3 regions of the Streptomyces sp. NPDC056835 genome follow, and region 2 is predicted to be linked to each of the others. Evidence: riboswitches for the same ligand, from Rfam matches in the RefSeq annotation. Region 2 holds a riboswitch; each other region holds the start of a gene.

Region 1 (5,271 bases), on a different contig from region 2:
GGCGACGATGCCCCGGTGACAGGCCCGGCGACTGACGCCCCGGGGACAAACGCCCCCGGTGACAGAAGCTCGCTCAGTCCGCGAGCGGCAGATACACCCGGTTGCCCGCCGCGGCGAACTCCTTGGACTTCTCCGCCATGCCCGCCTCGATCTCGGCGGACTCCATCCCGGCCTCCTCCGTCCCCGCCGACTCCATGTCACCTCCGTGCCTGCGCCTGATGTCCTGCGAGATCTTCATCGAGCAGAACTTGGGGCCGCACATCGAGCAGAAATGCGCCGTCTTCGCCGGTTCGGCCGGCAGGGTCTCGTCATGGAACTCCCGTGCCGTGTCCGGATCGAGGGCCAGATTGAACTGGTCCTCCCACCGGAACTCGAACCGGGCGTCGGACAGCGCGTCGTCCCACTCCTGCGCCCCCGGATGCCCCTTGGCGAGGTCCGCCGCGTGCGCCGCGATCTTGTACGTGATGACACCGGTCTTCACATCATCGCGATCCGGCAGGCCGAGGTGCTCCTTGGGCGTGACGTAGCAGAGCATCGCCGTCCCCCACCACGCGATCATCGCCGCGCCGATGCCGGAGGTGATGTGGTCGTACGCCGGGGCCACATCGGTCGTCAGCGGGCCGAGCGTGTAGAACGGCGCCTCCTCGCAGATCTCCTGCTGAAGGTCGATGTTCTCCTTGATCTTGTGCATCGGGACATGCCCCGGGCCCTCGATCATCGTCTGCACGCCCAGCCGCTTGGCGGTCGAGTTCAGCTCGCCCAGCGTGCGCAACTCGGCGAACTGCGCCTCGTCGTTGGCGTCCGCGATGCAACCGGGCCGCAGACCGTCACCCAGGGAGTACGTCACATCGTAGGCCGCGAGGATCTCGCACAGCTCCTCGAAGTTCTCGTACAGGAACGACTCCTTGTGGTGCGCGAGACACCAGGCGGCCATGATCGAACCACCGCGCGAGACGATGCCCGTCTTGCGACGGGCCGTCAGCGGCACGTACCGCAGCAGCACTCCGGCATGCACCGTCATGTAGTCGACGCCCTGCTCGGCCTGCTCGACGACCGTGTCCTTGTAGATGTCCCAGGTCAGCTCCTCGGCCTTGCCATCCACTTTTTCGAGCGCCTGGTACAGCGGGACGGTGCCGATGGGGACGGGGGAGTTGCGCAGCACCCACTCCCGGGTGGTGTGGATATTGCGGCCCGTCGAGAGGTCCATGACCGTGTCCGCGCCCCAGCGCGTCGCCCAGGTCATCTTCTCCACCTCCTCCTCGATGGAGGAGGTGACGGCGGAATTGCCGATATTGGCATTGACCTTCACCAGGAACCGCTTGCCGATGATCATCGGCTCGATCTCCGGGTGATTGACATTGGCCGGCAGTACGGCCCGGCCGGCGGCGATCTCCTCGCGGACGACCTCCGCGGGCACATTCTCGCGGATCGCGACGTACTCCATCTCCGGAGTGATGTCACCGCGCCGGGCATACGCGAGCTGCGTCACCGGCTGCCCGCTCCGGCTCCGCCTGGGCTGGCGCGGCCGGCCGGGGAAGACCGCGTCGAGGCCACGCAGATCGTTCGATCCGCTCCGGAGCAGCCCCCCGCGCGGTGAGGTGTGCTTGAGCCCGTCGTCCTCGGGACGGACCGGCCGGCCCGCGTACTCCTCGGTGTCACCGCGACCGATGATCCAGTTCTCGCGCAGCGGTGCGAGACCCCGGCGTACGTCGGTTTCGACGCCGGGATCGGTGTACGGACCCGACGTGTCGTACAGCGTCACGTCCTCGCCGTTGGTGAGATGCACCTGACGGACCGGCACCTGGAGGTCCGGGCGTGAGCCCTGGACATATCCCTTGTGCCAGCCGATGGACTTTCCGGCCTCGCTCGGATTACCCGAGTCGGAGGCAGACGGATGGGCGTCCTGAACGGTCATGAGACCTACTCCCTACGCCGGCATTACCCGGTAACAGGTTCAGCGGTCGGCGCAGCGCAGGTGTCCGGAGAGAATCCCCCGGGACCACACAGTCAGCGCCCTCTCAGCCCGGTGCTCCGAGCTCCCGCGTGTGCAAAGGTTGCCTCCACGCTAGCGTCATATCCGGCGTGCTGAACAGAGGGCCTCTTCCTTCTTGCGATGATCGGTCGGTGACCCCTCCCCAGCAGACTCACGAAGCGCACGGCCACTCGCACAGCCATGGGCCGGCCGCTCCGGTCTCCCAGCACCTCCGCAAGGTCATCGCGGCGGTCCTGATTCCGTTCGCGGCCGCTGTGGCCGTCGGACTGGCCGTGCTCTGGCCGGGCAGCGCCCCGGCACACGAGCGCACCGGCGTGGGCTTCGACCGGCAGACGGAACAGGGCCAGGTCGTACGGATCGAACGGGTCGACTGCAAGGACGTCAACGCCTCCCAGCTCCCGTCGACCGGCGACATCACGAAGCCCCAGGGGCGCGAGGCGCAGCAGGCGGAGACCGGGGAGTGCAAGAAGGCCACGGTCGAGGTCACGACCGGCAAAGAGAAGGGGCGCACCTTCGTCGAGGTCGTCCAGCCGGACGCACCGCGGCAGTTTCACGTGAAACAGGGTGTCGTGGTGGCATACGCACCCGATGCGCCACGGGATCTCCAGTACTCCGTGACGGACGTGGACCGTAAGTTGCCGCTGACACTGCTGGCCGGGATCTTCGCGCTGGTGGTGGTCGTGGTGGGGCGAATGCGGGGCATCATGGCGCTGGTCGCGCTCATCGCCTCGTTCGCGATTCTGACGCTCTTCATCCTGCCCGCGATTCTGCAGGGATCGAACCCGCTGATCGTGGCGGTCGTCGGGGCCAGCGCGATCATGCTGATCGCTCTCTATCTCTGCCACGGCCTGACGGCGCGTACCTCGGTCGCGGTCCTGGGCACGCTGATCTCGCTGCTGCTGATCGGACTGCTGGGGTCGGTCTTCATCGGCTGGGCGAGCCTGACCGGCAACACCGACGACAACACCGGGCTGATCCACGGCCTGTATCCCGAGATCGATATGAGCGGTCTGCTCCTGGCGGGCGTGATCATCGGTTCGCTCGGTGTGCTCGACGATGTGACGGTGACCCAGACGTCGGCGGTCTGGGAGCTGCGTCAGGCGGATCCGTCGATGGGGCCACGCGCGCTCTACCGGGCGGCCATCCGGATCGGCCGGGACCATATCGCCTCGGTGGTCAATACGCTCGTCCTCGCCTACGCGGGCGCGGCGCTGCCGCTTCTGCTGCTCTTCTCGATCGCGCAGTCGAGCATGGGAACGGTCGCGAACAGCGAGCTGGTGGCGGAGGAGATCGTCCGGACCCTGGTGGGCTCGATCGGTCTGGTCGCGTCGGTGCCGGTCACGACGGCGCTGGCGGCGCTGGTGGTCTCCGCCGACCGGCAGACTCCGGAGATGCCCGCCGCGGCACCGTACCCGGCGCCTATGGGACCGGGCCCCGGCCCGGCTTCCGCGCCCGGACCAGGTTCAGCGCCCGGCCCGGCTTCCGCGCCCGGCTCGGGGTCATCGCCTGAACCGGGTTCCGCGTCGGCCACCTCGGTCCCGGTACAGAGCGCGGTGACCCGCAAGCTCGGCGGCAGGGGGCGCCGGCGCAAGAAGTGACCACGCGGGGCCGGAATGGCCGGTCCGCCGGGTCTGCGCCAGGTCCGCCGGGTCAGCCGGGTCAGCCGGCGTTCTCCTCGGCGAGGATGCGGCCGAGTGCCTCCTCCAGATTGCCCTCGAAGTCACTGAGCGTGCGCTCCTGACCGAGCGGAACCAACCGGTCCGTACGGTCGAGGAAGGCCACCAGTGGCGCCGCGCTGACCCGGAAGAGGGCGTGGTCGTCGCCGACCTGGAGCCGCATATGGACGTCGGACAGGTCCTCCGGAGTGGTCGGCGCGATATGCACATCGCCGTCCCCACTGGGCGTGTTGATTCCGTCGAGCAGCAGCTCACGGCCGAAAGTCCAGGTCACGGGGGCATCGCCGGGCAGATGGAAGGTCATCCGCACGGCATACGGATCCCTCACCTCGTAGTGGAGTTCCACCGGGATTCGGAACGAGAGCTCCTCGGAGACGAGGAAGCTCATCAGGACCTCGGCCTGGACCGACTCGCGCATCGTGTACTCCGGAGTAGATGAAGCAGTGGCTGGGAATGATCCCGTGGATCCCCTTGACGCAATCGTCCTGTACGCGCTAGCAGATCACAAGGAGTAATTTTTCAGATACTGATAGAGAAGGCGAGAGAGCTCGCCAGCGATTCGATCTCTCTACGTAATCGTTCGATCGCCGGGAGCAGTCGCTCCTGTTGATGGAGTGGTACGGAAATGGCCACTGCGCCCGTGGTGACTCCGGCCTCGATCGGTACGGCCGCGCAGACGGTACCGATCCGGTACTCCTGGCGCTCCACCACCGGCTCGGCCGGCCCCAGGGAGCCAAGGCGCTCCAGCAGCGTCCGGCGGTCGGGCACGCAGTAGGGCGTGAGCGGGCGGACGGGATAGCGGTCCAGATGATCGCGGCGGGATTCCTCGTCGAGCCGGCTGAGCAGACACTGCCCCAGCGCGTGCGCGTGCCCCGTCTCACGGATGTCCCCGTGGGCGACCGCCGGGGCCGAGGGGCTGTCCGCCACGGAGACGAGATCGATCTCACCGTCGTCGTAGACCGCGAAGTACACCGGGACGCCGGTCGCGTCGCGCCATCGGCCGAGCGATTCGGTGATCTTGCTGCGACGATTCTGCGGGCCATTGCCGTGTGCCAGCCGCTGTACGGCGTCACCGAGTACGAAGACGCCCTTCTCGCGGCGGAGATAGCCCTCGTGCGCCAGCGTGCGCAGCAGGTGGTAGGCGGTGGGAAGGGGCAGTCCGGCCTCGCGTGCGAGCTGCTTCGCGGGAGCCCCGTCCGGATGGGAGCCCGCCGACTCCAGCAGTCGCAGCGCTCGCTGTACCGAACCGATCAGGGTTGGGGCTGCGGTACGTGTAGCTGTGGCCAAAGGTCACCCCCAGGCATGCTGACGGGCACGAGCCCGCCCGCGGGGGCCGCCCCCGCGCGCCCGCCGCACCCCTGAGGGAACCTAGGGACCGAAGGAACCTTGAGGCGGACCCGAGGAACCTTGAGGCCCCGCCCAGAAAAATCGCACAAACCAATGGTCAGAGCGATCGTCAATGGTGTTTTCCCAGGGCGCGGCAGTCGTTTGCCACTCTAGGGGCAGGCCGGGGCGAGGGATGGTTTGCCCTTCACCTTTCCCTCGCGCGGGCTAACGGCCGTTCGAGCCGGAGCCCTACCAGTCGCCGCGTGACGAGGAGGA
Region 2 (5,271 bases):
CTGCTGCCCGACCTGATGTCGGTGGTGCGGCACATCTCGTGCGACGACGACACCACCCGTAAGACCCTCTGGCGGCTGCATGACGGCACCCTCGTCGAGTCGGTGCTGATGCGCTACCCGGACCGGGTCACCATGTGCATCTCCTCGCAGGCGGGCTGCGGGATGAACTGCCCGTTCTGCGCCACCGGCCAGGCCGGTCTGGACCGTAACCTCTCCACCGCCGAGATCGTGCACCAGATCGTCGACGGGATGCGCGCGCTGCGTGACGGTGAGGTTCCCGGCGGTCCTTCGCGGCTGTCCAACATCGTCTTCATGGGCATGGGCGAGCCGCTCGCCAACTACAAGCGGGTGGTCGGGGCGATCCGCCGGCTGACCGACCCCGAGCCGGACGGTCTGGGTCTCTCGCAGCGCGGGATCACCGTCTCGACGGTCGGTCTGGTGCCCGCGATGCTGCGCTTCGCCGACGAGGGCTTCAAGTGCCGGCTCGCGGTCTCCCTGCACGCGCCCGACGACGAACTGCGCGACACCCTCGTCCCCGTCAATACGCGGTGGAAGGTGCGGGAAGTACTGGACGCCGCCTGGGAGTACGCGGAGAAGTCGGGCCGCCGGGTCTCCATCGAGTACGCGCTGATCCGCGACATCAACGACCAGGCGTGGCGCGGCGACCGGCTTGGCCGCCTGCTCAAGGGCAAGCGGGTGCACGTCAATCTGATCCCGCTCAACCCGACGCCCGGCTCGAAGTGGACGGCGTCGCGGCCCGAGGACGAGAAGGCGTTCGTCGAGGCGATCGCGGCCCATGGTGTGCCGGTGACCGTACGGGACACCCGGGGCCAGGAGATCGACGGAGCGTGCGGACAGTTGGCCGCCTCGGAGCGGTAGGAGCCCCTACGGCGCCAGGGGGTAACCTTGGCCTGAACGCATTGCATATTTTCCGACAGGGGAGCGCCACAGCGCTGAGAGTGCGGCACATGTCCGTGGGAGCGGGCAGCGGTCGCAGACCCTCTGAACCTTGCCCAGGTCATTCTGGGTAGGAAGTTCGGACACCACTCAAGCTGTAGCGCCCTGCCCGGGGTCCGGCCGGTACGGACCCCGGGCAGGGCCGCGTCTTCTCCTGGACATCCCAGGAGGAAAGTCAGTGAGCAGTACCCGTAAGAGCATGAGAAGGGCGGCCGTCGGCTCGCTCGCCGCCGCGCTCGGTGTCTCGGCGCTCGCCGCCTGCGGCGGGTCCGACGGCTCCACGTCGTCCGGCGACGGCGGCGGCGGTTCGGGGTCGAAGACCGTCACCCTCGTCAGCCATGACTCGTTCAACGCCTCGCCCGCCGTGCTGAAGGAGTTCACCAAGGAGACCGGTTACACGGTCAAGGTGCTGAAGAGCGGCGACGCAGGCGCGGCCCTCAACAAGGAGATCCTGACGAAGGGTTCGCCCCAGGGCGATGTCTTCTTCGGTGTCGACAACACCCTGCTCTCCCGCGCCCTCGACAACGGTCTGTTCACGCCGTACGAGGCGAAGGGCCTGGACCGCGTCGAGGAGAGCACGCGGCTCGACAAGGACAAGAACCGCGTCACCCCGATCGACACCGGCGATATCTGCGTCAACTACGACAAGAAGTACTTCGAGGACAAGAAGCTGGCGCCGCCGCGGTCCTTCGACGATCTGATCAAGCCCCAGTACAAGAACCTGCTCGTCACCGAGAACGCCGCCACCTCCTCACCCGGCCTCGGCTTCCTCCTCGGCACGGTCGCGCGCTACGGCGACAACGGCTGGCAGGACTACTGGAAGAAGCTGAAGGGCAACGGCGTCCAGGTCGTGGACAGCTGGGAGCAGGCGTACAACGAGACCTTCTCCGGCTCCGCGGGCGGCAGGAAGGCCAAGGCCGACCGGCCGCTCGTCGTCTCGTACGCCTCCAGCCCGCCGGTCGAGGTGCTGTACGCCGAGCCCCAGCCGAAGGAAGCGCCGACCGGGGTCTCCACCGGCACCTGCTTCCGGCAGACCGAGTTCGCCGGTCTGCTGAACGGCGCGAAGAACGAGGCCGGCGGCAAGGCGCTGCTGGACTTCCTGATCGGCGAGAAGTTCCAGGCGGACATGCCGCTGAACATGTTCGTCAACCCCGTGGTCAAGGACGTCGCGCTGCCTGAGCTGTTCACGAAGTTCGGCGCGACCGTCGACACGCCCGAGACCGTGGCGCCCGGGACGATCGCCGCCCACCGTGAGCAGTGGATCCAGTCGTGGTCCTCACTCGTAGTGAAGTAACACCCAAGACGCCGGGGGGCGGGCGGGCCGGGCGCGGTGGGACCGGGCGCGGGCGGGCCGGAGGGCGCGCGAACGCCGTCCGGCTCGCCCTCATGGCGCTGCCCGCCGCCTTCTTCGCGGTCTTCTTCGCCTACCCCGTGGCCGCGATCGTCGGCCGGGGACTGAAGACGGACGGCGGCTGGCGGTTCGGCCGGATCGGGGACGTACTGACCCGCCCCGACATCCTCGACGTCCTGTGGTTCACCACCTGGCAGGCACTCGCCTCCACCGCGCTCACCCTGCTGATCGCGCTCCCGGGCGCCTACGTCTTCGCACGTTTCGCCTTCCCCGGCAAACAGCTGCTGCGCGCGGTCGTCACCGTCCCGTTCGTGCTGCCGACCGTGGTCGTCGGCACCGCCTTCCTGGCGCTGCTCGGGCGTGGCGGACTCCTCGACGACCTGTGGGGCGTACGGCTCGACACCTCCGTCCGGGCGATCCTCCTCGCGCATGTCTTCTTCAACTACGCCGTGGTTGTCAGGACCGTGGGCGGCCTGTGGGCGCAGCTCGACCCGCGCCAGGAAGAAGCGGCCCGGGTCCTCGGCGCGGGACGGCTCGCGGCCTGGTGGCGGGTGACGCTGCCGGCCCTCGGCCCCGCCGTCGCGGCCGCCGCGCTGATGGTCTTCCTCTTCACCTTCACCTCCTTCGGGGTCGTACAGATCCTGGGCGGCCCCGGCTTCTCCACCCTGGAGGTGGAGATCTACCGGCAGACCGCGCAGCTCCTCGATCTGCCCACCGCCGCCGTGCTCACACTGGTGCAGTTCGCGGCGGTCGGCGCGGTCCTGGCGGTGCACGCGTGGACCGTACGGAAGCGGGAGACCGCGCTGCGGCTGGTCGATCCCGCGCTGACCGCCCGCCGGCCGCGCGGCGCCGGCCAGTGGGCTCTGCTCGGCGGGGTGCTCGGCTCCGTACTGCTGCTGATCCTGCTGCCGTTGGGGGTCCTCGTCGAACGCTCCTTGAGCGGTTCCGGCGGGTACGGATTCGACTTCTACCGGGCCCTCGGATCGGTGGACCCGAGCGGCGGCACCTTCCTCGTACCGCCGCTGGAAGCGGTCTGGAACTCCCTGCGGTACGCGCTTGTCGCGACCGTCATCGCGCTGGTGGTGGGCGGACTGGCCGCCGCCGCGCTCACCCGCCGCGCGGGCCGTCTGGTACGGGGCTTCGACGCGCTGCTGATGCTGCCGCTCGGCGTCTCGGCCGTGACCGTCGGCTTCGGCTTCCTGATCACGCTCGACAAGCCGCCGCTGGATCTGCGGGCCTCCTGGATCCTGGTGCCGCTGGCCCAGGCGCTGGTGGGGGTCCCCTTCGTCGTACGGACGTTGCTGCCGGTGCTGCGCGCGGTGGACGGACGGCTGCGCGAGGCGGCGGCCGTACTCGGCGCGTCGCCGCTGCGCGCCTGGCGGGAGGTGGATCTGCCGCTGGTACGGCGGGCGTCGCTGGTCGCCGCCGGGTTCGCGTTCGCCGTCTCGCTCGGCGAGTTCGGCGCGACGGTCTTCATCGCGCGCCCGGACCGGCCGACGCTGCCGGTGGCCGTGGCACGGCTGCTGGGGCGGCCCGGCGAGCTGAACTACGGGCAGGCGATGGCCCTTTCCACGGTCCTGATGGTGGTGTGCGCGGTGTCGCTGCTGGCGCTGGAACGTATCCGTACCGACCGCTCGGGAGAGTTCTGATGGCCTTGCTGACCCTGTCGGACGTGACCGTACGGTTCGGCGCCCGTACCGCGCTCGACGCGGTGGATCTGGAGATCGCCGAGCACGAGATCGTCTGTGTGCTCGGGCCGAGCGGCAGCGGTAAGTCGACGCTGCTGCGGGTGGTCGCCGGGCTCCAGGAGCCGGCGGGCGGACGGGTGGCGCTCGACGGCGCCGACCAGTCGGGGGTACCGGTACACCGGCGCGGGGTCGGCCTGATGTTCCAGGACCATCAGCTCTTCCCGCAGCGTGACGTACACGGCAATGTCGCCTTCGGCCTGCGGATGCGCGGCGCCGCCCGGGACGAACAGGCCCGCCGGGTCGAGGAGTTGCTCGACCTCGTCGGACTGCCGGGGGCCGGCCGCCGGGCCGTCGCCGAGCTGTCCGGCGGTGAACAGCAGCGGGTCGCGCTGGCCCGCGCGCTCGCGCCGAGACCGCGGCTGCTGATGCTGGACGAACCGCTCGGCCAGCTGGACCGCGGGCTGCGCGAACGGCTCGTGGTCGAACTGCGCGGCCTGTTCGGACGGTTGGGCACGACCGTGCTCGCCGTCACCCATGACCAGGGCGAGGCCTTCGCGCTCGCCGACCGGGTGGTGGTGATGCGCGACGGCCGCATCGCCCAGACCGGCACCCCGCTGGAGGTCTGGCAGCGGCCCGCCTCCGCCTTCGTCGCGCGGTTCCTCGGCTTCGACAATGTCGTGGACGCGACGGTGAGCGGCGCGCTCGCCGACACCGTCTGGGGGAAGGTTCCGGTCCCCGACGGATCGGCCCAGGGCGAGCGGACGGTGCTGGTACGGCCCGCCGGGGTACGTCTCGTGGCCCCCGGCGACGGGCTGCGCTGCACGGTCGGGGCGCGTACGTTCACCGGCGGCCGGGTCGCCGTACGGCTGCGGCCCGACGGACTCACCGGCGCACCGGACATCGAGGCCGAGTGCGGGCTGCGCGAGGCGCCGGAGGAGGGCGCGGAGGTGGGCGTGGCCTTCGCCGCCGAGGAGGTGGTGGTGCTGGCCGGCTGGGGCTTCACGGACACGGCCTACGGGGACGAGCCCGCCGCGCGTCCGGCCGCACCAGACCCAGCTCGTACGCCAGGATCACCGCCTGCGCCCGGTCCCTGAGCCGCGTCTTCGCGAACAGCCGGTTGAAATGTGTCTTGACCGTGTGGTCCGGGATGGTGAGCCGGCCGGCGATCTCGGCGTTGGACAGACCGCGCGCGATCGGCGGCGCCTCCGCCACCACCCGCGATGTCGTCCCGCGTGGCCGGCAGATTGACGAAGCCGGTCCGTACGACCGCCGGAT
Region 3 (5,271 bases), on a different contig from region 2:
GCGCGGGGCTCGGGGTCGCTGCCCATGACCGTGCCGCGGTCGAAGGAGTCGCTGAAGTCCCTGGTGACCTTCACCTCCAGCCCCGCGTCCGCAAGCCGCTTCCTGGCCTCCTGCTCGCTCTGGCCGAGCAGCGAGGGGACCCGTGTGAACTGCCCGGAGTTGATGTACCAGACACCCGTACCGATACCGAGCACCAGCAGCACGGCGACCACCGCCGCGACGACGCCCCGGCGCGGCATGACCGGGCGGCGGCCGGTCGGGGGCGCCGTCTCCAGTCGGCTGGTGCGGTTCGGCGTCCCGTTCTTCGCCTCCTCGACGGGCCGGATGCGGGGAATCACCGTCGTACGGCTGGTGGCATCGACCCCGTCCTCGGGCTCGGGCCTGGCCCGCGGCGGTACGGCGTCCAACTGCGCGTCGGTCAGCGCGGCCCGTGCCTCCCGCGTCATCGCGAGCAGCGCCACCGCGTCGACAGGCCTCACCTCGGGGTTACGGGCGGTCGCCGCCGCGACCAGCTCGTCCAGCTCGACGGCGAGCCCCGGCACGGCGGCCGACGGCGCGGGCACGTCCTCGTTGAGATGCCGGTAGAGCACCTGCGCGGGGGTGTCCCCGCCGTGCGGCTTCGTACCGGTCAGCATCTCGTGGAGGACGACCCCGCAGGCGTACACATCGACGCGGGTGTCGGACGTGCCGTCCTCGATCTGCTCCGGCGCCAGATAGGACACCGTGCCGAGGACGCTCCCGGTGGTGTTCGTGACATCGCCCACGGCCCGCACGAGTCCGAAGTCGGCGACCTTGACCCGGCCGTCGTCCCCTATCAGCACGTTCTCCGGCTTCATGTCCCGGTGCACGAACCCCGCGCGGTGCGCGGCCCCCAGCGCGGCCAGCACCGGCTCCAGAATGTCCAGCGCGGCCCGGGGCCGAAGCGCCCCGCGCTCCCGCACGACATCGCGCAGCGTGCACCCCGCGACGTACTCCATCGCCAGATAGACATACGCGCCCTCGGCGCCCTGGTCGAAGACCGCGACGACATTGGGATGCGCCAGCCGGGCCACCGACTTGGCCTCACGGATGAAGCGCTCGACGAAGGTGGCGTCGGCGGCGAGGGCGGGGTGCATCACCTTGAGGGCGAGGACCCGGTCGAGCCGGGTGTCGACGGCCCGGTAGACCGTGGCCATACCGCCGACAGCGATCCGCGCGTCCACGCGGTAGCGGCCGTCGAGCACGCGGCCGACGATGGGGTCCTTGAGGGTCGTATCCACGCGCCCGAGTCTACGAGCGGTGCGTCCCCGGCGGGGGCGTGGTCAGGGGGTGCGTTGGCCTGTTGCCGGGTGGCGCTCCCCGCCAGGACGGCGAATGGCCGGGCCCACCGGGCCGCACCCACCCCCGACCCCCAGCCAGGGTGGCGAATGGCCGGGACCACCGGGGGGAGGGGGTCGGGGTCGGAGGAGGTGCGTGTCCGGACGTAAAGCGTCGCAGCACGCGCGAAGCGCGGTGACCACGCGACGGAGTCGCAAATCGATCGCAGCGCAGTCCGGACACGCACCTCCGCAGGCCCCGGCACCACGACGGCGCACCCGCACCACGACGCACGCACCCGCACCCGCACCCCCGCCGGACGGCGCACCCCGCACCCCCGCCGGAGGCGCACCCCCGCCGGACGGCGCACCCCGCCGCTCAGAACGCCGGCCTCTCCGGGTCCAGCGACGCCACCCCCTCCACCGGCGACGACGCCCACGCGATCCGCCGCCGCGGCATCCGCCCCGCCCGCCACGCCAGCCGCCCCGCCGACACCGCGTACCGCATCGCCTCCGCCATCAGCACCGGCTCCCGCGCCCGCGTCACCGCCGACGCCAGCATCACCGCCGCGCACCCCAGCTCCATCGCCAGCGCCGCGTCCGACGCCGTACCCGCCCCCGCGTCCAGGATCACCGGCACCCGCGCCCGCTCCACGATCAGCTCGAAGTTGTGCGGGTTGCGGATGCCGAGCCCGGAGCCGATCGGCGAGCCGAGCGGCATGATCGCCGCGCACCCCACGTCCTCCAGCTTCGCGGCGAGCACGGGATCGTCGTTGGTGTACGGCAGCACCGTGAAGCCGTCGTCGACCAGGGTCTCCGCCGCGTCGAGCAGTTCGATGGGGTCGGGCAGCAGCGTGCGCTCGTCCGCGACGACCTCCAGCTTGATCCAGTCCGTACCCAGCGCCTCACGGGCGAGCCGCGCCGTGAGTACCGCCTCACCGGCGGTGAAGCAGCCCGCCGTGTTGGGCAGCGCCCGGATGCCCAGCGAGGCGAGTACGGACAGGACGGAGCCGTGCACCGTGGGGTCGAGGCGGCGCATCGCGACCGTGGTGAGCTCGGTGCCGGAGGCGACCAGGGACCGTTCCAGCACGTCGAGGCTGGGCGCGCCGCCCGTGCCCATGATCAGCCGGGAGGCGAACGTGGTGGAGCCGATGGTCAGCGGATCGTCGGCCATGGTTCAGCCCCCCTGGACGGCGGTGAGGACCTCGACCCGGTCGCCGTCGCTGAGTGGTGTGCCGGACCAGCGGGTGCGCGGGACCACCGTCTCGTTGACGGCCGCGGCGACGCCCGAGGGCGCGGCGGTGAGCGCGGCGACCACGACGTCGAGGGTGGTGGCGGGCGCGAGCTCGTACGGCTCGCCGTTCACGGAGATGTTCATACGGGCTGCTCCTGAGGGATGGCCGCGACGGGCGAGGGGCGCGAGGAGAAACGCGACGGGGAGAAGGCGCGGGCCTCCGGGGGCAGTTCACCGGTCGTCAGCACCGCGGCCATCGCGTCGCCGGTGACGGGTGTGAGCAGCACCCCGTTGCGGTGGTGGCCGGTGGCCAGGGACAGCCCCGGCAGCGCGGTGGGTCCGAGCAGGGGGGCGTTGTCCGGGGAGCCGGGGCGCAGCCCGGCGAGGGTTTCCGTGAGCGGCAGTTCCGTGATGCCGGGGACGAGTTCGTGCGCGTCCCGCAGCAGTTCGTACACCCCGCCCGCCGTGACCGTGGTGTCCCAGCCGAGTTCCTCGCTGGTGGCGCCGACGACCAGTTCACCGTTCTCGCGCGGCACCAGATAGACGTGGCTGCCGCGCACCACGGCCCGTACCGTCCTGGAGAGGAAGGGCGCGTGGGTACGCGGCACGGTCAGCCGCAGGACCTGGCCCTTGACGGGCCGTACGGGCGGCAGCGCGTCGGCCGGTACGCCCCCGAGCCGGCCGCTGAGGCTGCCGCCCGCCAGGACCACCTGGTCCGCGGTGAGCGCGCGGCCGTCGGCCAGGACGGCGCCGGTGGCCCGGTCGCGTACGACGGAGAGCCGGTCGGCGTGGGCGCGGTGGAACACCACCCCGGCCCGTTCGCACGCGGTCAGCAGGGCCGCGGCCAGCCGGCGGGGGTCGATCTGATGGTCGCCGTCGACCCGCAGACCGCCGCGCACGCCCGGCGCGAGCATCGGCTCCAGGCGCCGGCACTCGCGGCCCGTGAGCCACTGGGACGTCAGCCCCGAGCGCTGCTGGAGGTCGTGCAGCTCGCGCAACTGCGCGCGGTCGTCGGTGTCGAGGGCGACGGCGAGGGTGCCGCAGGCGCGATAGCCGGTGTCCCGTCCGCTCGCCGCCTCCAGTTCGGCGACGAAGCCGGGGTAGCGCGCGGCGGAGGCGAGGTTGAGGCCGAGCAACGTCTCCTCGCCGTGGTGGAGTTCGGTGACGGCGGCGAGCATCCCCGCCGCGACCCGCGCCGCGCCGCCGCCCGGATCGGGGTCGGTGACGGCGGTACGCAGCCCGCGCTGCGCCGCCCGCCAGGCGGTGACCAGGCCGATCAGCCCGCCCCCGATGACGAGGACGTCGGAGCCCGTAGTGGTTCCTTGATGGGGTGACTGCATGGGCGTCCAGCCCCTCCCTTCGCCGGCATGACCCGGATCAGGTTCGTACGGTCGGAGGCCGCCTCAGCCTCCCTCTCAGCCCGGTGCGTCCGGACTCCCGCGAGGTAGTGTCGAAAGCCAGACTAACGCTCCGTTCCGCGCGCTGTAAGGGAGCGATCACCGTAAGGGAGCGATCGCCGTGGGCGCCGCCCCAGCTGTGTGCGTGGCCTCTAAGGTGATCGGGTGAGCGAGCGACAGCAGGGACAGCAGGGACAGCAGGGACAGCAGGAGCCCGGTCCGGCCGCACAGCCGCGGGTGGTCATCGTCGGCGCGGGCATGGCGGGGGTGCAGACCGCGGTGGCCCTGCGGGAGAAGGGCTTCGGCGGCCCGGTCACGGTGCTCGGCGCCGAGCCGCATCCGCCGTACGACCGGCCCCCGCTCTCCAAGGCGGTCCTGTTGGGCAAGGCCGAGAGCTCGGCCTTCGACATCGACTTCGCGGCGCTGTCCGTCCGGCTCAGGCTCGGCCTCGATGTCACCGGACTGCGCTCCGGCGCACGCGAACTGGACACCGCGCGCGGGCCAGTCCCGTACGACGTGCTGGTCATCGCGACCGGCGCGGAGCCGGTCAACCTGCCGGGCACCGAGTCGCTGCCCGGGGTCCATCTGCTGCGCACGCTGGACGACGCGGAACGGCTGCGTCCGGTACTCGGCCGGCGACAGCGGGTCGTGGTCGTCGGCGCCGGGTGGATCGGCGCGGAGTTCACCACGGCCGCCCGGGAGGCGGGCTGCGCCGTGACTGTCGTCGAGGCCGCCGACCGGCCGCTCGCGGGCGTCCTGCCCGCCGAGGTCGCCGCGCCCCTGACCGGCTGGTACGCGGAGAGCGGGGCCGAACTGCTGACGGACGCCCCGGTGGCCGGTGTCGAACCGGGCGCGGTGATCCTCGCGGACGGCCGGCGGCTGGACGCCGACGCGGTGGTCGTGGGCATCGGCGCGCGGCCCGCGACGGGCTGGCTGGCCGGATCGGGGATCGAGCTGGGACCGGACGGCGCCATCGTGGCGGACGAGCGGCTGCGGACCTCGCTGCCCGAGGTGTACGCGGTCGGGGACTGCGCCTCGTTCCCCTCGGCCCGTTACGGAGAGCGACTGCTCGTACATCACTGGGACAACGCCCTTCAGGGGCCGCGTACGGTCGCCGCGCAGGTGGTCGGCGAGACCGACGAGGTCTACGACCCCGTGCCGTACTTCTGGTCGGAGCAGTTCGGCCGCTTCGTGCAGTACGCGGGCCACCACGAGGCCGGCGACACCCTGGTGTGGCGCGGCGATCCGGCCGAGAGCGCCTGGTCGGTGGTGTGGCTGCGGGACGGCACGCCGACCGCGCTGCTGGCCGTCGGCAGGCCCCGGGATCTGGCCCAGGGGCGCAAGC

The links. Region 2 has a riboswitch for thiamine pyrophosphate ahead of ACFRMN_RS36605 (thiamine ABC transporter substrate binding subunit). Riboswitches for the same ligand answer to the same signal wherever they lie in the genome.
Region 1: it holds a riboswitch for thiamine pyrophosphate, as region 2 does, so the genes downstream of both, thiC (phosphomethylpyrimidine synthase ThiC) here and ACFRMN_RS36605 (thiamine ABC transporter substrate binding subunit) in region 2, are expected to answer to the same signal.
Region 3: it holds a riboswitch for thiamine pyrophosphate, as region 2 does, so the genes downstream of both, thiO (glycine oxidase ThiO) here and ACFRMN_RS36605 (thiamine ABC transporter substrate binding subunit) in region 2, are expected to answer to the same signal.

What each region holds. Positions count from the first base shown of each region.
Region 1 is NZ_JBHUBB010000020.1:147,836-153,106, forward strand. It holds gene thiC (phosphomethylpyrimidine synthase ThiC) at 74-1,915, opposite strand; TPP riboswitch at 1,908-2,053, opposite strand; gene ACFRMN_RS23420 (YibE/F family protein) at 2,125-3,591, shown strand; gene ACFRMN_RS23425 (SsgA family sporulation/cell division regulator) at 3,653-4,087, opposite strand; gene ACFRMN_RS23430 (IclR family transcriptional regulator) at 4,189-4,956, opposite strand; gene ACFRMN_RS23435 (DUF5326 family protein) at 5,245-5,271, opposite strand, start outside.
Region 2 is NZ_JBHUBB010000054.1:1,350-6,620, reverse strand. It holds gene rlmN (23S rRNA (adenine(2503)-C(2))-methyltransferase RlmN) at 1-879, shown strand, start outside; TPP riboswitch at 927-1,052, shown strand; gene ACFRMN_RS36605 (thiamine ABC transporter substrate binding subunit) at 1,157-2,251, shown strand; gene ACFRMN_RS36600 (ABC transporter permease) at 2,344-3,957, shown strand; gene ACFRMN_RS36595 (ABC transporter ATP-binding protein) at 3,957-5,090, shown strand; partial or broken gene ACFRMN_RS36590 (response regulator transcription factor) at 4,996-5,226, opposite strand; gene ACFRMN_RS36585 (hypothetical protein) at 5,171-5,271, shown strand, end outside.
Region 3 is NZ_JBHUBB010000013.1:209,933-215,203, reverse strand. It holds gene pknB (Stk1 family PASTA domain-containing Ser/Thr kinase) at 1-1,259, opposite strand, end outside; gene ACFRMN_RS17680 (thiazole synthase) at 1,675-2,469, opposite strand; gene thiS (sulfur carrier protein ThiS) at 2,473-2,673, opposite strand; gene thiO (glycine oxidase ThiO) at 2,670-3,869, opposite strand; TPP riboswitch at 3,867-3,980, opposite strand; gene ACFRMN_RS17665 (NAD(P)/FAD-dependent oxidoreductase) at 4,092-5,271, shown strand, end outside.